3 regions of the Micromonospora sp. NPDC049301 genome follow, and region 2 is predicted to be linked to each of the others. Evidence: riboswitches for the same ligand, from Rfam matches in the RefSeq annotation. Region 2 holds a riboswitch; each other region holds the start of a gene.

Region 1 (6,441 bases), on a different contig from region 2:
GCCCGCCTCAACGAAATACTCCAAGCTGGCCAAGTCAGCGGTCTGCACGCCGTCGCGGCGGTTCGCGGTGGCCAAACCTTGCTGGAGTACTACAGGGCCGGCGAGGACTTCGCCTGGGGCGACTCGCTGGGCTTCGTTGAGTTCGGGCCCGAGACGCTGCACGACATCCGGTCAGTCACCAAGAGCGTGACCGCGCTGTTGTACGGCATCGCGCTCGGCGAAGGGCTGGTCCCGCCGCCGGCGGAGCCGCTCCTGCAGGGGTTCCCGCAGTACCCCGACCTGGCGGCCGACCCCCAGCGTGCCCGGCTCACCGTCGAGCACGCGCTGACGATGTCGTTGGGCGTGGAATGGCGCGAAGATCTCCCGTACAACAGCCCGGCCAACGCCGAGATCGCGATGGAGCTGGCGCCGGACCGGTACCGGTACATCCTGGAGCGGCCGATCCTCGGGCCGCCCGGCGCCCGATGGACCTACTGCGGCGGTGCCACGGCCCTGCTCGGCCGACTGATCGCCGACGGCACCGGGCAGTCGCTGCCGCAGTACGGGCAGGCCGTCCTGTTCGCGCCGCTGGGCATCGGCAGCTTCGAGTGGATGACCGGCGCGGACGGAGTGGCCTCCGCCGCGTCCGGGCTGCGACTCGCGCCCCGCGACCTGGCCAGGATCGGCGAGCTGGTGCTGGCCGAGGGAGCCTGGGACGGTCAGCGGATCGTCCCCGCCGAATGGATCCGCACAATGCTCCAGCCACGCCTGCAGACCAGCTGGGGCGCGCAGTACGGCTACCAGTGGTACATCGAATCCATCGAGGGCTATCGGCTGGTGGCAGGCATGGGCAACGGCGGCCAGCGCCTGTTTGTCCTGCCCGACCTGGACCTCACCGTGGCAATTACCGCCGGCAACTACGACGACCCCGACCAGTGGCGGACCCCGCTCACGGTGCTGGAGCGGGTCATCCTCTCCGCAATGGCCTGACGGCGCCGGGTCCTCCAGTCAGCCGTGTCGGCACGGCAGGTATCTGGAAGGGCCGCGATCGGGCACGCAACGGGCACGGCAAGCGCAAGAAGCGACCGGCATGCATGAGGCTCAGGTCGGGAACGTGTCCTGACCTGAGCCTCGTACGTGGAGCGGGTGACGGGAATCGAACCCGCACTGTCAGCTTGGGAAGCTGATGTTCTGCCATTGAACTACACCCGCAAGCGGCACCACTGTACCTGAGTCACCCAGCCGGTGCACCCAGGTACCCCCGTGCGCCGGACCCGCCAACCCGGCCCCGCCACGCAGAACCACCGTCGCTCCCCGTGATCCATTGCTAGCGGAAAGAAGTTTCCTGATGGCAAGGTATGGCCGTTCTCAAATGCGTCGATGAGTTGTAACGTCTGCCGCACATTGCCAGCCACGGCGTGACACACCCCCCTGCCACGCCGCCAGAAAGAGGTGGGCCCATGGGACTCCGTCCCAACCTGCTGACCCGGCGCGCCGCCGGCGTCGCGTCGACGACCCTCGCGCTGCTGCTCAGCACCGCCGCGGTGGGCGTCGTCCCGGCTGCCTCGGCATTCTCCGCAGCCCCCGGTGGCGCCTGCGTGGAGCCGACCGACAGCCACGCCGACGCCCGGATGAAGCCCGGCGCCGCGGCCAGGCACGACCCGAACGAGCTGACCGCACAGCAGGTCCGCGAGCGGGACGCCGACCTCGCCGCGGCGCTGCGCGAACGCGCGAACTTCCGGGCCGGCGCCGGCGCCACGCCGCTGGCCACCGTCACCATCCCGGTGGTGGTGCACGTGATCCAGCGGGACAGCACCCGCGCCGGCGGCAACATCCCGGACTCGCTGATCACCGCCCAGGTCAACGTGCTCAACCAGGCCTACGCCGGCGCCACCGGCGGCGCGGCCACCGCGTTCGCCTTCCGGCTCGACAAGATCAACCGGGTGACGAACCCGTCCTGGTACCCGATCGTGCAGGGCTCGTCGGCGGAGCGGTCGATGAAGTCGTCGCTCCGGGTGGGCGGCAAGAACACGCTCAACCTCTACCTGGGCGAGTTGAGCGACGGCCTGCTGGGCTGGGCGACCTTCCCGCAGCGGAACCTGAACAGCATGGACGGCGTGGTCGTGCTCAGCGAGTCGCTGCCCGGTGGCACCGCCACCAACTACAACCAGGGCGACACCGGCACGCACGAGGTGGGCCACTGGCTGAACCTCTACCACACCTTCCAGGGCGGTTGCGGTGGCTCGGGTGACAGCGTCAGCGACACCCCGGCCGAGGCCTCGCCGGCGTACGAGTGCCCGACCGGGCGGAACACCTGCTCGGCGGCCGGGCTGGACCCGATCACCAACTTCATGGACTACACCTACGACTCGTGCATGTACCAGTTCACCCCGGGGCAGGCGAGCCGCATGCTGACCGCGTGGAACGCGTACCGCGCGGCGTAGCTTCCCCGCGTACACCTGGTGCCGGCTCCGTCACGACGGAGCCGGCACCGGTGTCTTTCCCCCAGGACCGCCGCGGTCAGGCCGCCGAGCGTTGGACGTCACGGCTGCGACGCGCCGGGCGCGTCTGCGGTACGGCGACCGGCGGGGCCGCCGCCGGCGGGGCGTGCGGGTCGAGCCAGACCTGGACGGCCGGCCGGCCCGGCGCGCCACCCGGGATGCCCATGGCGTGCTGGTCTCGGCGGGTCAGCATCGCCACGTCGACGGTGAACTCGAACAGCCGCCAGTCGACCTGCGGCTCCGCCCGGGCGCTCTGCGCCAGCCGCGCCACCCGGGCCGGATCGGTCACCGGCCAGGCGCGCCCCGCCACGTACGCCTCGTCGTCGCTCTCCTCCGGCGGGAACGAGTGCAGCGCGTAGCGACCGTCGCGTTCGAGGTCGCGGCGCTTCGGCGAGTCGATGATGAAGCAGAAGAGGCCCTCATCGGTGATGACCGGGGAGACCGGATGGACCCGGGGCCCGCCGTCGGCGCGGACCGTGGCCAGGTAGCCGAAGCCCGGCCCGTACTGCTGGAGGAGAACGCGGATCCCGTCGGCGAGTCGGGGCTCGTCGGCGGCGAAATCGGACCAGGAAGCCATGCGGGCATTCTATCGAACAAATGTACGAGCAGCGACCTCGACGCGCTGGTCACCGGCACCGAATCCTGCCCGCGCGGCCGACGCCGCTATGGTGGTCGGATGCTGCTCTCCGACCGCGACCTGGTCTCCGAGATCAAGGCCGGCACGCTGGGCCTGGAGCCGTTCGAGCCCACCCTGGTCCAACCGTCCAGCATCGACGTACGACTCGACCGGCTGTTCCGGGTCTTCAACAACCACCTCTACACCCACATCGACCCGGCCATGCAGCAGGACGACCTCACCTCGGCCGTCGAGGTGCCCGACGGCGAGCCGTTCGTGCTGCATCCGGGGGAGTTCGTGCTCGCCTCGACGCTGGAGGTGATCTCGCTCGGCGACCAGCTCGCCGGCCGGCTGGAGGGCAAGTCGAGCCTGGGCCGGCTCGGCCTGCTCACGCACTCCACCGCCGGCTTCATCGACCCGGGCTTCTCCGGGCACGTGACGCTGGAGCTGTCCAACGTGGCGAACCTGCCGATCACCCTCTGGCCGGGCATGAAGATCGGGCAGCTCTGCATCTTCCGGCTGTCCTCGCCGGCCGAGCACCCGTACGGCTCGGTGGTGTACGGGTCGCGCTACCAGGGCCAGCGGGGGCCGACGCCGAGCCGCGCCTGGCAGCACTGGCGCACCTGGCCGACCCGCTGACGCCGTGACGACGAGGGCCCGCCGCGACGAATCGCGACGGGCCCCCTCGGTCGTCCGGGATCAGCCCGGGCGGCCGTAGCTGTGGATCGGGCCGTCGTCGACCTTCTTCATCTTGATCGGTTGACCGGCCTGCGAGGCGTGCACGACCCAGCCGCCGCCGACGTACATGCCGACGTGGTGGATGTCGCTGTAGTAGAAGACCAGGTCACCGGGGCGCAGGTCGGCCCTGCTCACGTCCTTGGTCACCCGGCTCTGCTGGGCGGCGTTGTGCGGCAGCGACACCCCGGCCTTGGCCCAGGCGGCGAGCATCAACCCCGAGCAGTCGTACGAGTTCGGGCCCTCGGCGCCCCACACGTACGGCTTGCCGATCTGCGCGCAGGCGAACTTGACCGCCACGCCGGCACCGCCGCCGGGGTAGCTGGCCGGGCAGGGCGCCGGACGCAGCGGCCCGCCGCCACCGTTGCCGTACACCTTGAGGCGCAGCTTCTGCAGCCGGTCGATCTCCTCGTTGATCTGCTTCTTCTTGGCCGCCAGCTGGGCCTCGGTGCGGGTCAGCTGGGCGACCATCTCGTCCAGGGGCGCCTTCTGCCGGGCCAGCTCGTCGCGCAGGTCGGACACCTGCCGTACGTCCTGCTGCTGGTCGTGCGCGAAGCGGTCGAGCATCTCGAGCTGCCCGACCACCTCGCTGGGCGAGCTGCTGCCCAGCACGGCGTTGACGGTGGAGACGTTCTCGCCCTTGTACGCGCGGACGGCCAGGGAGCTGACCTTGTCCATCGCGGCGTCGACCTGGCGCTCCAGCGGGGCGATCCGGGCGGCCAGCGCGTCAGCCTGCCTGCGCTTGGCGGCCAGGTCGACGCGGGTGGCGTTGTGCCGTTCGATGATCGGTTCGAGCTTGTTCCAGTCGGCGTCGATCTGGCGCTCGATCTCGGCGACGGACGGGTCGGCGTGGGCGGCCGTGGCGCTGCCCGTCAGGACGACGGCGACGCCGACCAGTGCGGCGAGGGAGGTGGTGAAGCGGGACCAGCGTGGGCGCGGCACGATCGACGTCGGGCCGGCTGACGCCGACCGCTCGGACGACGGCCGCGGGGCATGGTGAGCCACCGGGTTCCGTACTCCTTCTTCCTGACCGCCTACCGGGTTAGCTGACGGGTTCGGGCGGGAAGGTGGACGCCCTACCGCAGTGGCTGCGGATTCACCCCGGAAAACCTGGGTCCCCGGCTCGCTCGGAAGCGACTCGGCGGTGTCGGTCCGTTACCGCCCGGGTGGGCGGAGCTGCTGTCGGCCCGACGAATGACCAGAGTAGAGACGGCCGTTACCAATCCGCAACCGGGGGGGCCGTGACACTCCGTACCAATTCGCGGCGCGGCCGCCGTCGACCGATCGCAGCGACGGCCGGCAAAAGACTACGAGCATTCTCTCTGAGTAGTAATTCATTTACATACCGCTGCGCAGCGGCTAGATTGGTCATCGTCGATAGATCACGGGGGCGTGGATCTACAAGACATACCGGAGGTTGCTCTCCCGCGGTCAGACGCGCACACCGTCGACGAGGGAGGCACGGTGCAAACAGGCATGGCGGAGGTTACCCAGCTCGCCCTGTTGGGCGTGGTTGCGGTGACGGTGGTCGTCCGAGCCAGGGGGAGACGCCGCTGGACGTACCTAGCCGGCGGACTGCTCGCCGGCGCGTGGCTGGCGCTGACGGGCGGCGCGGTCTGGGCGATGTCCACATCGATGGCGGCCGACCTTCCACCGAAGGCGACGAATCCCGGCAGTCCGTGCGTGGCGGGCGCGCCGGCACGGTCCTTCGACGTCTCGCTGATCAACATCCCGATCTTCCTGAACCGCTTCGGGGACGTGGTGCCGGAAGGCCGGATGTACGTTCTCGACGAGAACATCGGGAGGGTCCGTCAGGAGTTCGCCCAGGCGGCCGATCCGTTCCACCAGGCGGATCTGATCGAGCCCCTGGTGCTCCGCGCGCACCGGGGCGACTGCGTGACGATCCGGTTCACCAACCGGCTCCACGAGGCCGCACCGTCGTTCGTCCGGGACAACTCGATCTTCCTGCTGCCCGGCGAGCAGTTGGCGGCAGCGGGCACGGTTACGCCCGAACCACGCCGGTTCGCGCCGGCGCGGACCCGGCCACACAACGACTTCAACCCTGCTGCGGCGCCCGCGGCCTCCATCCACATGGAGGGACTGGCCTACGACGTCAAGGGGTCGGACGGGACGGCGGCCGGCTCGAACCCCGACTCGACGGTGGCACCCGGAGCCAGCGGCACATACCGGTACTCCGCGACGGTGGAGGGCGAGTTCCACTTCAACGACGGCGCGGATCTCTCGTCGGTCGAGACCGGGGCCGGCAATGCGATCGGGTCCCACTCCTTCGGCGCATTCGGCGCGATCGTGGTGGAGAAGGCCGGCACCAGTTGGGTGGACGCGCGCACCGGAGCGCCACTCACCTCCGGCACCCGCGCCGTCATCAAGGACCCGGCGTCCGGCGCGCCGGACCACCGCGAACACGTGATCTTCATGCACGACGAAGTGGAAGCGGCGTCCGGCATTCTCACCCGGTTCTGTCGCGGACAGGACGGCGCCGACGACGATCGGGCCGACGGCGAGTGCGTGGACCCGACGGCCGCTGAGCTGAGCAAACTCAAGCGGGGCACGCTGCCCGGGCTCTCCGGCGGGGACGCGGACGCACTCGTT
Region 2 (6,441 bases):
GCTACCACCGGTCCTGCGACACCACCGCCAACATCAGCGCCACCGTGCTGAACCGGGCCGCGGACGGCGTGGCGTACGCGCTGTGGCAGCTCGCCGTGGGCGGCGGCACCCCGACCAACGACTTCTCCGTCGCCGTCAACCCCACCTCGCGCACCGTCGCGCGGGGTGCCAGCACCACGGCCACGGTCGTCACCGCCACGACCGCCGGCTCGGCGCAGTCGGTCAGCCTCTCCGCCTCCGGCGCGCCCAGCGGGGTGAGCGTCTCCTTCAGCCCGTCCTCGGTGACCTCCGGAGGATCGGCCACGATGACGCTGACCGCCTCGGCCGGCGCGGCGACCGGCACCTTCACCGTCACGGTCACGGGTACCGGCTCGGTCACCCGCAGCGCCAGCCTCACGCTCACGGTGACCGGCACCGGCGGCTGCGCCGGTGGCCAGGTGATCGGCAACGGTGGCTTCGAGAGCGGCAGCACGCCGTGGACCGCGTCCACCGGCGTGATCACCAATTCCAGCAGCCAGCCGGCGCGGACCGGGTCGTACAAGGCGTGGCTCGACGGGTACGGCAGCACCCACACCGACACCCTGTCCCAGTCGGTGACCGTGCCGGCCGGCTGTGCCAGCTACACCCTGTCGTTCTGGCTGCACGTCGACACCGCCGAGACGACCGCCTCCACGGCGTACGACCGGCTCACCGTGCAGGTGGGTTCGACGACGCTGGCGACGTACTCGAACCTCGACGCGGCCGCCGGCTACGCCCAGCGCACGTTCACCATGGCCGCGTACGCCGGGCAGACGGTCACGCTGAAGTTCACCGGCACCGAGGACTCCTCGTTGCAGACCAGTTTCGTGATCGACGACGTGACGCTCCAGGCGAGCTGACCTGGTTCGTCGGGTGGAGGCGGGCGATCGCCTCCACCCGACAACTAGTCACACCTGTCTATCTCTGGTAGAAATCCTTCAAGGCCGGCCCCTGGTTCGCAAAAATCCCACCCACACGCGAACGGGAGTGCCATGTCTTCCACCCGATCCACCCTGCGCCGCCGCATGCTCACGCTGCTGGTGGCCACCCTCGCCACGGTCGGCGCCGCACTCGGTCTCGCCGCCCCGGCCTTCGCCATCAGCCACTCCAGCGCCACCTCGCAGCTGCGCGCCGCCAACATCTCCTGGACCTCCAGTGGCAACTGCAGCGACCGCAACGTCCCCACCTGCACCTCGTTCGACGGGGTCCGGCAGGCCACCATCGACGGCATCATCACCTTCAAGCGGGCCAGCGGGTGCGCGGTCACCATCACGGCCGGCACCGAGGTCGGGCATGCCGGCGGCACGTACAGCCACTGGAACGGCTACAAGCTCGACATCGCGCTGAGCACCTGCATCCAGAACTACATCTCCGCGAACTACACCTACGTCGGCTACATCGCCGGCTTCGGCTACCAGTACCGGGCGCCCTCGGGCAACCTCTACACCAAGGAGGGCAGTCACTGGGACATCCTCTTCTACAGCTGTGGCGGTTGCTGACCTGCCGCACGCCGAGGCGGGTGCACGGACGGAGCTGACCGCGTACCCGCGCCGGGGCCGCCGCCGGACCATCGGCGGCGGCCCCGGCCGCGGGTCAGGGCAGCTGCGGGTAGAGCGCGGCCACTCCGCCGGCCAGCCCGCCCTGCACCTGCCGGCTGATGTCGTCGGCCACGATCTCGTACGCGTCGGCCTCGACGCCGTCCACGCCGATCCGGGCGATCAGCGCCGGGTCGGACTTCGCGGCGGAGACCCCGGCGGCCATGTCGGTGTCCATGTAGCCGACGTGCAGGCCGGCGACCCGGACGCCCCGGTCGGCGAGCTGGGCGCGCAGCGCGTTGGTCATCGCCCACTCGGCGGACTTGGCGGCGCCGTACGCCCCGCTCTTCGGGAAGTTGACCCAGGACAGCACGGAGAGCACGTTGAGGATGGTTCCGCCGCCGTTGCCGGCGATGACCGGCGCGAACGCCCGGGCCATCGACAGGGTGCCGAGGTAGTGGGTCTCCAGCTCCAGCCGGACGAGGTCCAGGTCGCCGTCGAGGAGGTCGGTTCCGGAGTCGATGCCGGCGTTGTTGATCAGCAGGTTCACGTCCCCGGCCAGCTTGGCGGCGGCGGCAATGGAGGCGGGGTCGGTGATGTCGAGCCGCACCGGCGTCACGCCGGGCAGGTCGACGCTGTCGGGGTTGCGGGCGCCGGCGTAGACGGTGGCGCCCCGGGAGAGGAGTTCGGCGGCGAGGTGCCGGCCGAAGCCCCGGTTGGCGCCGGTGACGAGAGCGGTGCTTCCAGAGATCTTCATGGGAGCCAGGTTATCGACCTGACTTCTCTTAGCCAAAGTCAGCTATGTCACGGCGGCGGCACGCCGGGATCGGGAATACGACCCGGACGCGCCCACAACCCCGCCGGTGACGGCTCGTATCCTTTTCGCGAACCTCCGCAGAAGCCGAGAAGGGAGACGGTGTGAGCAACCGGGCCGAGACGTTGGAGTTCCAGGCCGAGGCGCGTCAGCTCCTCCAGCTGGTGGTCCACTCGATCTATTCGAACAAGGACGTCTTCCTGCGGGAACTCATCTCGAACGCGTCCGACGCGCTGGACAAGCTGCGGCTGGCGACAATGGTCGACAAGGACCTCGTCGCCGACACCGACGACCTGCACGTCGCCATCGAGGTGGACCGGGACGCCCGCACCCTGACCGTGCGGGACAACGGCATCGGCATGACCCGCGACGAGGTCGTCGGGCTGATCGGCACGATCGCCAAGTCGGGCACCGCCGAGCTGCTGCGCCAGCTGCGCGAGTCCGCCGACGCCCGTGCCTCGCAGGACCTGATCGGTCAGTTCGGCGTCGGTTTCTACGCCGCGTTCATGGTCGCCGACAGGGTCACCCTGCTGACCCGTAAGGCCGGCGAAAGCGGCGGCACCCGCTGGGAGTCCACCGGCGAGGGCACGTACTCGATCGAGACCGTCGACGAGGCACCGCAGGGCACCGCGGTGACCCTGCACCTCAAGCCGGCCGACACCGAGGACAACCTGCACGACTACACCGCCGAGTGGACCATCCGGGAGATCGTCAAGCGATACTCCGACTTCATCGCCTGGCCGATCCGGATGCGCGTCGAGCGCCCCGGCGCCGATGGCGCGGACGCCACCAGCGAGGAGCAGACGCTCAACTCGATGAAGGCGCTCTGGGCCCGGCCCCGCGACGAGGTCGACGCCACCGAGTACCACGAGTTCTACAAGCACGTCAGCCACGACTGGGCCGACCCGCTCGAGGTCGTGCACATGAAGGGCGAGGGCACCTTCGAGTACGAGGCGCTGCTGTTCCTGCCCAGCCACGCCCCGCTGGACATGTTCTCCCCGCAGGGCCGCCGTGGCGTCCAGCTCTACGTCAAGCGCGTGTTCATCATGGACGACTGCGAAGCGCTGGTCCCCACCTACCTGCGCTTCGTCAAGGGCGTCGTCGACGCGCACGACCTGTCGCTGAACATCTCCCGGGAGATCCTCCAGCAGGACCGGCAGATCCAGATCGTCCGTCGCCGCCTGGTGAAGAAGATCCTCGCCACGGTCAAGGACCTGAAGGCCAATCACCCCGAGCGCTACCGCACCTTCTGGACCGAGTTCGGCGCGGTCGTCAAGGAGGGGTTGATCGACGACACCGACAACCGGGACACCCTGCTGGAGATCCTGTCGGTCGCGTCCACCAACGACCCGGCCGAGCCCACCGACCTGGCCGGCTACGTCTCCCGGATGAAGGACGGCCAGGGCGACATCTGGTACGCCACCGGCGACTCGCGGGCCACCATCGAGAACTCCCCGCACCTGGAGGCGTTCCGGGCCAAGGGCCACGAGGTGCTGCTGCTCACCGACCCGGTCGACGAGGTGTGGGTCGAGCGGGTCGGCACGTACGACGGCCGCCCGCTGCGCTCGATCGCCAAGGGCGAGGTCGACCTCGACACCGACGAGGAGAAGAAGCAGGCCGAGGCCGAGCGCGAGCAGCAGCGACAGGAGTTCGCCGCGCTGGTCGACTGGCTCGGCACGACCCTCGCCGACAGCGTCCGGGAGGTGCGCCTGTCGTCGCGGTTGACCACCTCGCCGGCCTGCGTCGTCGGCGACGCGCACGACCTCACCCCGACCCTGGAGAAGATGTACCGGGCGATGGGGCACGAGGTCCCGTCGACCAAGCGCATCCTGGAGATCAATCCCGGTCACCCGCTGGTTGCCGGGCTGCGCAAGGCCCACGAGCGGAGCGCCGGCTCGGAGGCTCTGACCGAGACGGCCGAGCTGCTGTACGGCCTGGCGGTGCTCGCCGAGGGCGGCGAGCTGGCCGACCCGGCCCGGTTCACCCGGGCGCTCGCCGACCGGCTGGCCCGCACCCTGTAGTCGACGGCTTCTCCGGCCGGCGGGCCGCCCGCTCAGCCGACCCCGCCCGGCCGGGCCGTCGCGCGCTGTCGACGAGCGCCACGACGCCCGGGAACCGACCCGATCGGAAACGGTCCATCGTGCTCAGTGCACAGTCTCCCGACGCCCGCAACCGCTGCGTGAGCCGCCCCGCGTGCCCCGGTGAAGAAGTTCATAAAAGGTGGGCGACCGTCACCGACCGTGCCTAACGTCGGTCGGGTTCGCCAATGCGGACACCGCGACCGGCAACGCCAAATCCTGCCCCCGGCCGTCGGAACCCAGTCACCCGGGCAGGAGCGGGGGACCCACACGTTCCTCGGTGCACGTCACCTCGGGGTGAAGCCGCCACCGCGCGGCCGGGCTCCTCGGCCCGAACCCGACAGCTCACCTCGCCGGCGTGGAGGAAGCACACATGTCACCTGACTACACGCCCCGTCATCGACGGGTCACCACCCGCCGCGTCGCCGTCGGCACCCTGGCCGTCGGCGCGATCACCGGCGCCGTCGCCCTCTTCGGCCCGGCCGCCCCGGCCCAGGCCGGGGTCAACTGGGACGCGATCGCCCAGTGCGAATCCAGCGGCAACTGGCACATCAACACCGGCAACGGCTACTACGGCGGGTTGCAGTTCTCGCAGAGCACCTGGGCCGGCTACGGCGGCAAGAAGTACGCCGCCCGCGCCGACCTGGCCAGCCGCGGCGAGCAGATCGCCATCGCCGAGAAGGTGCTCGACGGGCAGGGCATCGGCGCCTGGCCGACCTGCGGCAGGAAGGGCGGCTCGTCGGGCGGCTCCGCCGCGAAGTCCTCGTCGACGTCCACCTCGAAGTCCGACTCGACTGCCAAGCCGCGGGAGCGGTCGTCGCGCGGCGAGCAGCCGGCGACCCGCAACCACCGGCGCACCGCGCCCGCGACGGACGGCAGGACGTACCTGGTCAAGCCGGGTGACACCCTGTCGAAGATCGCCCAGGCGCACCAGGTCGGCGGCGGTTGGCAGGCCCTGTACGAGCGCAACCGGCAGCTGGTCGGCGCGGACCCCGGTCTGATCTTCCCGGGTCAGCGGCTCGCCCTCTGACGCACGCACGACGCGCGGGCGCTCGACCGGATTCCGGTCGGGCGCCCGCGGACGTGTCGGGAAAGGGGCGGGCGTCAGGCGGCCGACGCGGCAGCCTCCGGAAGCGCCGACCAGGCCCGGCGCGCGGCCGGAACGCCCTCAGCGGGCCGGTCAGCAGGTGTGGTGGCGCCCTCGTCCCGCTCTGACGCGACTGTGGACGGTGTGCCGGCCGCACCACGGGCCAGTCGGAGCGACTGTTCAGCGGAGGTGCGGGCCGCGCACGGCCACGGCTGGCCGGCGCAGAGCAGGTTGGTGCAGGCGCCGTCCTCGTCGGGCTCATGGGCGCTGAGCACGTCGATCGCGAGCTGCCAGAGCAGCGGGTCGGTCACGTCGCCGGGACGCTGCTCGCGCCGGCTCGGACGGTTGCTGGTGTCGTCGGACATGGTGGTCCCCCCTGGTAAGGCTGATCGTCACTACGTGACCGCTCAGGCGGTCGCTAAACCCGCACCCGTTGTGATGTCCGGCGCAGCCGGGCCGGAGACCATCCGGTGCCGGTCAGTCCGGCAGCAGCGGCATCTCGACGCCCGGATCACGGCCGAGCAGCACCGCCCGGGTCAGCGCCGCCGATCCGAACCGGTCACGGACCGCGTCCACCGCGGCGTCCAGCTCGGCACCCGGATCGTGGTGGAACGGCAGCTCCGGCTGCACCGGGTTGTCGTCCAGGTTGCCGACCGAGACGCCGATCAGCGTGACGCCCCGCCGGTCGATCTCGGGCAGGGCGGCCCGCAGCAGCGCCCGCGCGGCGGCGAGCAGCGGCGTGGTGTCCGCGGTCGCCTTGCGGACGGTGTGCGAGCGGGTGGCCCGGGTGTAGTCGCCGAAGCGCAGCCGCAGCATCACCGTGCGCCCGGACCGCCCGGCCGCCCGCATCCGCCGGGTCACCCGGTCGACCAGGCCGGCCAGGACGGCGTCCAGCTCCGCCGGCGCGTG
Region 3 (6,441 bases), on a different contig from region 2:
CGCGGCGTCGAATCGGGCGGCGTCGGGGCGCGCAGGGCCGGCCAGGTCGGCGAGCGATCGACGTACGCCGACTCGCGCTGACACCGTCCACCCTGGTCAGCGGCGTCGACGCGGTCGGCGCGGCGCGGGTCGACACGCCCGGCTGCGATGCGGTCGGTCGATCTCGGCGGTAGCGTGGGACCGTGCTTCCGGTCGCGCTCACCTGTCCGCTGTGGTGGGTGGCGCGCTGGGCGACACGAGTGCTGACCAGTCTCGCCGTCGTCGCCGCCCTGGCGCTCGGCGCCGGCCAGGCCCCGGCCTCGGCCGCCTGGCCGGAGGCACCGGCCGCCGCGCCGGCGGCGTACACCCCCGGGCCGCTCGCGTCGTCGTATCGGTCCGCCTCCGCGGACGCTGCCGAGCGGGCGACCGCCGAGAGCCCCGCCGCGCAATGGTCGGCCGACCCGCGGGCGGTCCCGCCGGGCGGGCTGAGCGTCCCCGCCGCTCCGACCGATGCGACCCCGGTGCGCGACGCCGGATCAGACCCGCTGCCCCGCACCGACGGCCGCGCCAGCCAGGCTCCCCGGGCCCCACCCGGGCGCTGAGCCCACCGGGACGAGCGTCCCGCCCACCCGCGCCTGTCGACCCGTCAGCTCCCCGCACCGCCGACCCGTGGCCCCGCCGCGACCGTCGGCCCCCATCGCACAGCTCTCTTCCCGAGGTGCCGACCATGGAGACCGTCGTCTTCTACCAGTTCCTGACCGAAGTGCCCCAGGCCGCCGCCATCTGGTCGGCTCTGTTCCTGCTGGCGCTGACCGTGCTCGCCGTGCTGGTCGCCCGCCCGGAGCGGGACCAGGCGGCGGTCGACCCGATCCCGGCGGCGCCCACCGCCCGGGAGGCGGCCAGAGCCGACGCCGCCGACCTGCGCCGGTACGCCGAGGAGGTGGCCGTCGCCGCGGCGGGCGCCGCGCAGACCGCCCGCCGACGGCGCGCCGACTGGTTGGTTGCTCAGGAGCAGGTGGAGCAGGCGTGGGCCCGGTACGACGAGGCGGACACCGCCGCCCGTCGGTTCGCCGGCGCCGGGGCGCTGCCCACCCCGCGTACCCCACGCACCCCCGCCGAGTACGCCGGCCGGGAGCGCTACCTGCACCGCACGGCGATGGCGGCGCACTGGCGCGGCGAGCTGTCCATGCGGCAGCTCGGCGAGGTGTTCGCGCATCGGCACGGCTGGGATCCCCGGCGGCACCCGGTCGAGCAGGAGGTGCTGCTCAGTCGGGCGGTCCGGGACGCGCGGCTGGCCGACTACCGGGCTGCCGCCGGTTTGGAGCGCTCGGCCTGGCGCGACGCGGAACTGTCCGCCGAGTCGGCCCGTGCCCTCGCGGCAGAGGCGTACGCGGCGGCGGCCCGGCTGCGGCCGAACCCGGTGCCGGCTCCCCGTGCGGTGACGGCGACGTCCCGTCCGGCGACCGCGACGCGGTGGAGTCCGGCCCGGGTGGGTTGACTTGGGTGAGCCCCGTCACATCTGCCGGAAATCGGGCGCTCGGCGCGATCGGCCGAATTTTTCCCACGAATGCGGTGCTTTTGTCGACGGCCTGTCCGGTTGTCGCCCGCCAGTGCCGCCGTAACCGGTTGTCCCATCGAGTCACGTCAGTGGCAATACGCGCAGAAATTGCCGCGCGATTTCAGGTTTACGCAGGTGAACCTGGCTTGGCAGGGCTTGAACCGACCAGTAGTGTCGTCCCGTCTGGTGCGGTAATCGATCGCAAGAGGCGACGCCGCGCCGACCCGCTCAATCGTGATCAACGAACCGGGGACCCATCAGTAAGTCCGGGGTGAATCCGCGAGCCACGGCCCGCGGTAGGGCGATCTTCCCGCCCGAATCCGTCAGCTAACCCGGTAGGCGGCGTCGGAAGGAGTTCCATCCTCGTGCAGCACCTCTCCACCCCTCGGTTGTTCCTTCGCCTCCACGGCGCCGCGGTGCCCCCGCTCATCCGTCGGGTGAGCTGACCCCCCGGGTCACCGCCTCTCCCGCCCGGCCACGCCGGGCAGCCCCCTGAGCGGTTCACCATTCGCGGACCACGGTCCGCGCGCTGGCGCCTGCCCGGATAACGGTCCGGCCCGGTGTGCCGCTCTCCCCCCCCATCCGTGGAGAACCCCATGAAGCACACCCTGAAGCGTCAGCTCCGTCGTCTCGCCACCGAGCGCCCTTACCAGATCGTCGCCGCCTCCGCCGCGGCCCTCGCGCTCGCGACCACCACCGGCGCCCTGATCGCCGGCGCTGACGAGGCCCCGGCCAGTCAGCACACCGCGACCACGGTCGCCGAGATGCGCAGCGACACCGTCGCATCGCGCGGCGAGGCCCGCGTCGTGCCCCCCTCGGCCAGCGCCTCGCCGAGCACCGCCGCCCCGACGGCCAGTGCCGCGTCGCCCGCCGCCAAGGCGAGCAGCAACCCCGATCTCACCCGTAAGCCGGCACCGCCGAAGCCGCCCGCGACCAAGGTGCTCGACTACGACTACCAGGCGCAGAACACGTACTTCAACTGTGGACCGGCAGCCACCCGCAACGCGCTCAGCGCCACCGGCATCGACCGCACCCAGGACGAGCTGGGCGTCGAGCTGGGCACCACCGAGATGGGCACCAACTCGGCCCTGGACACCACCCGGGTGCTCAACGCCGAGGTGAAGGGCTCCCCGTACCGGACCCGGATGTTCGCCGGCACGCCCAGCCCGGCCCAGATGGACCGGCTCCAGGCCGACGTGGTCGCGGCGATCACCGCCGGCCGCGGGGTGGTGGCCAACGTCGTCGGCGACGCCACCGACACCGATGGTGGCTGGCACTCCTACGGCGGCGGGCACTACATCGCCGTGGTGGGCTACAAGGACAACGGCCGGACCGTGCGGATCGCCGACTCGGCGAACGCCGCCGACCCGGCGTACTGGATCACCACGATCGACCTGGCGAACTGGATCGCCACTCGGGGCTACTCCGCCTGACCCGGGCGCAGCCCGCCGCGGGCGCCGTTCCCCACGAGGGGCCGGCGCCCGCGGCGTTTTCGTGCGGTCAGTAGCCGATGAAGCCGTACAGCGCGAGGTGGTTCGACTTCGTCCCGCTGACCGTGTGGTCGATGCTGGACGGTTGCACGCTGCCCGTTCCCGGTCCAGGTCGCGCACTCTACAGTGGACCTTCCTGCGTCGGGCGTGGCGTGGATGACGACTCTCGTACCGGGCCGTGAACCGTGGGAGACTGCGGCCGTGGTGGATGAATCGGGTGGTCACGCCGGTCGTAGGCCGGTCTTGCTGCTGCTGCACGGCATGGGGGCGACCGGCGACGTGTGGTTGCCCTGGGCGCCGCACCTTGAGCAGCGCTGGCCCGGGCGGTGGCTGGCACCGGATCTCGCCGGCCACGGTTGGGCGCCGCCGCTGCCGTCGTACTCCTTTGCGGGCTTCGCCCAGCGGATCGCGCAGGCCCTCGCCCCCGACGACCGGCTCGTCGTGCTCGGGCACTCGCTGGGTGGGGTGGTCGGCCTGGCGCTGGCCGCCCGCGACGCCGGGATCCCGGTGGACGCGGTGGTCGGGCTGGGCATCAAGGCGCTCTGGTCACCCGCGGAGCTGACCCGTGCCGCCGAGGTCGCCGCCCGCCCGGTGAGCTGGTTCGCCAGCCGCACCGAGGCGGCTCGTCGCTACCTGCGCGTCTCCGGACTGGCCGGCCTGGTTCCACCCGACCACGCGGTCGTGGACGCCGGGCTGCGCCAGGTCGACGGCCGGTGGCGCCTCGCCATGGACCCCACCGCCTTCGCCGTCGGCGAGCCCGACCTGGCCGCGCTGTTGGCGGCGACCGACGTGCCGGTGGTGCTGGCGCGCGGGGAAAACGACCCGATGGTCACCGACGAGCAGCTCAAGGAGTACGGCGTACCGGTCGCCACGCTGCCCGGTCTCGGGCACAACGCGCACGTGGAGGACCCGGCGGCGGTGCTGGCGCTGCTCGACCCGTACCGCTAGACCGGCGTGGGTGCGGCGAGCGCCTGCGTCGGCGCCAGCTCCCGGCGGGCGGCGGTCAGGAACGCGTCGGCGTACGACTCGGCCGGGAAGTCACCCAGGTAGTGACGCCGGGTGGCCCAGCGCGACTCGGCCAGCGGGTCGGTGTCCAGCAGCCCGGTCAGCACCTCGTCGACGTTCGACATGTCGCGGCGCAGCACGTAGCCCGCCCCGGCCAGGGGGAAGTGCTCCACGAACCGCACGCCCTCGTCGCCCATGTCGGTGACCGCGTACGGCTTGCCGGAGTAGAGGTAGTCCGAGATCACTCCGGACACGTCGGAGACCAGCGCGTCGGACCGGTTGACGCACTCGGTCAGGCTCAGCTCCCGGGCCGCCGCGCCGGTGACGTGCTGCCGGCCGGTGCGGGCCCGGTCGGCGACCAGCAGCTCGGTCAACCGGCCCAGCTGCCGGGCCGAGGCCGGGTTCTGCGCGGTGTACGGGTGGGCGCGCAGGATCACCGTCGCGCCGCGCTCCAGCAGCCGCCGCAGCAGCTCCTCGGCGACCGGCAGCGAGCAGTAGTCGGCGTCGGCGTGGTGACCGGTCCAGGTCGGGGTGTAGAGCACGGTCGGGTACGCCAGGCCGCGTACCGGCTCCGGGCGCACCTCGATCGACTCGACCTGCGGCCGGCCCACCACCACGAACTTCTCCGCCGGGATCTGCACCCCGGCTCGGGCGTACCGGTCGATCGCCGCCGGGCCGGCCACGAAGATCCGGTCGAAGATCCCGGACACCGGGTTGGCGCTGGGCGCCTTGTCGCTGTCGCCGTGGTGCAGCTGCACGTGGGTGAGCTGGGTGAACCGGATGCAGTGGCTGTTCTTCGCACCGTGGTTGACGTAGAACGCCGCTCGCAGGCTCGGCACCAGCGCCTCGTCCAACGCCCGCAGCGTGGGGCAGTAGACCACCGGTGCGCTGGTGGCGGCGGCGATCGGCGCCAGGAACTCCGGCTCCCGCAGCACGACCATGAACGGCCGGCCGATCCGCTCCAGGTACGGCAGCCACATGGTGACCTGGTACTCCGAGCCGGGCGGCGCGGAGAAGTAGAGCAGGAACTCCGGCTGGTGCCGGCGCAGCGCCCGGGCGACCGCCCCGCCGCCGGCACCCGGCCGGAACCGGCGCCGGGCCAGGTCCAGAGCGACCACCCCGGCCCCGACGCCGACCAGCAGGCTGGCGACCAGCGCCACGGCGGCGGGCAGGGCCAGCGCGGCGGCCACGGTCACCGCGGCGAGCAGCCCGAGCAGGGCGGTGCCGAGCTGGTCGGCGATCAGCGGCGTCCAGGACCGCACCGGCAGGTTGGCCACCCGGATCTCCAGGTTGCCGGCGGTCCGCAGCGGCCCCACCAGCAGCACCAGCCCCAGCAGGACCAGCGCGGTGGCGACCAGCGCCGGGTCGAGCCCGTCGTCCAGCCGCCGGGAGTAGCCGACCAGCACGGCGGCGGCGATCAGCGCCGTCTCGGCGACGAGGTCAGCGCCGGGCCGGATCCGCTGCTCGGCGGCCGCCGCGGCCAGCGCGGCGACGGCCAGCGCCAGCCCCCATCCGGTGGCGCCGGTCAGCGCCACCACGACGAAGGCCAGCACAGCCAGGCCGGTGCTCAGGCACCGGGCGGCCAGCTTCTGGACCAGATCACCACGCATGTCGCTCCGTTCGCCGCCGTCCGGGTTCCGCCGCCGTCGGCGTCAGTTCGCGGAGGCCGCAGCGGCCGGGGAGCCGACCCGGTCCGGCCCGGCCTGGGCCGGCACGGTGGGGGAGGGCCCGTCGCCGGGCGCCCGGCGTACGTCGATCACCTGGCCGGTCAGGTCGGAGATCAGCACGTCCAGCGAGGACTGGGCGACGGCCTCCGCGGCGAGCAGGGTGTGCTCCGGCTCCTCGCCGAAGGCCCGCGTCCGCATCGGGGTGGCGGTGCGCTCCGGGTTGATGCAGTTGACCCGTACGCCGACGTCGGCCCACTCGTCGGCCAGCGCCTGGGTGAGGTTGACCAGCGCGGCCTTGGTGGCCGAGTAGAGCGCGTAGCGGGCCCGCCCCCGGGTGTAGGAGCTGGAGGTGTAGAGCAGCAGCTGGCCCTTGGTCTGCTGGAGGTACGGCAGGGACTGCCGGGCGATGGTCACCGGGCCGACGAAGTTGACCTGGAGCAGCCGGTCCATCGTCTCCTCGTCCATCTCGGCGAGGGCGCCCTTCTCCAGGATCCCGGCGGTGACCACCACGTGGTCGATCCGGCCGGTGGCCTCGAAGGCGGTCTTCAGCGCGGCCTCGACGTCCTCGGCCCGCTCCACGTGCGTGCCGGTGGTGGAGCGGCTGAACGGGAAGACCTGGGCGCCGAGGCGCCGGGCCAGCTCGGTCAGCTCGTGGCCGATGCCGTAGCTGCCGCCGAACACCACGATGGTGCGGCCGGTCAGCTCCTCGGTGTAGCTGCGGTGGTCGGTCAGCCGGGGCGCC

What was found. A riboswitch is a leader RNA that binds a small molecule or an ion and turns the genes downstream of it on or off. The one in region 2 is predicted to bind cyclic di-AMP.
Region 1: it holds a riboswitch for cyclic di-AMP, as region 2 does, so the genes downstream of both, AB0K07_RS01410 (NlpC/P60 family protein) here and AB0K07_RS28965 (transglycosylase family protein) in region 2, are expected to answer to the same signal.
Region 3: it holds a riboswitch for cyclic di-AMP, as region 2 does, so the genes downstream of both, AB0K07_RS08765 (C39 family peptidase) here and AB0K07_RS28965 (transglycosylase family protein) in region 2, are expected to answer to the same signal.

The regions. Positions count from the first base shown of each region.
Region 1 is NZ_JBFAQO010000001.1:296,667-303,107, reverse strand. Features, by position in the region: gene AB0K07_RS01435 (serine hydrolase) at 1-969, shown strand, start outside; tRNA gene AB0K07_RS01430 (tRNA-Gly) at 1,118-1,191, opposite strand; gene AB0K07_RS01425 (zinc metalloprotease) at 1,440-2,423, shown strand; gene AB0K07_RS01420 (pyridoxamine 5'-phosphate oxidase family protein) at 2,500-3,057, opposite strand; gene dcd (dCTP deaminase) at 3,157-3,735, shown strand; gene AB0K07_RS01410 (NlpC/P60 family protein) at 3,796-4,773, opposite strand; cyclic di-AMP (ydaO/yuaA leader) riboswitch at 4,849-4,985, opposite strand; gene AB0K07_RS01405 (hypothetical protein) at 5,308-6,441, shown strand, end outside.
Region 2 is NZ_JBFAQO010000015.1:35,074-41,514, forward strand. Features, by position in the region: gene AB0K07_RS28945 (M28 family peptidase) at 1-878, shown strand, start outside; gene AB0K07_RS28950 (hypothetical protein) at 1,011-1,517, shown strand; gene AB0K07_RS28955 (SDR family oxidoreductase) at 1,612-2,310, opposite strand; gene htpG (molecular chaperone HtpG) at 2,472-4,388, shown strand; cyclic di-AMP (ydaO/yuaA leader) riboswitch at 4,646-4,818, shown strand; gene AB0K07_RS28965 (transglycosylase family protein) at 4,819-5,475, shown strand; gene AB0K07_RS28970 (hypothetical protein) at 5,550-5,897, opposite strand; gene dinB (DNA polymerase IV) at 6,010-6,441, opposite strand, start outside.
Region 3 is NZ_JBFAQO010000002.1:558,480-564,920, forward strand. Features, by position in the region: gene AB0K07_RS08750 (acyltransferase) at 1-81, shown strand, start outside; gene AB0K07_RS08755 (hypothetical protein) at 183-581, shown strand; gene AB0K07_RS08760 (hypothetical protein) at 707-1,477, shown strand; cyclic di-AMP (ydaO/yuaA leader) riboswitch at 1,753-1,894, shown strand; gene AB0K07_RS08765 (C39 family peptidase) at 2,134-2,970, shown strand; gene AB0K07_RS08770 (alpha/beta fold hydrolase) at 3,229-3,975, shown strand; gene AB0K07_RS08775 (CDP-glycerol glycerophosphotransferase family protein) at 3,972-5,642, opposite strand; gene AB0K07_RS08780 (bifunctional cytidylyltransferase/SDR family oxidoreductase) at 5,685-6,441, opposite strand, start outside.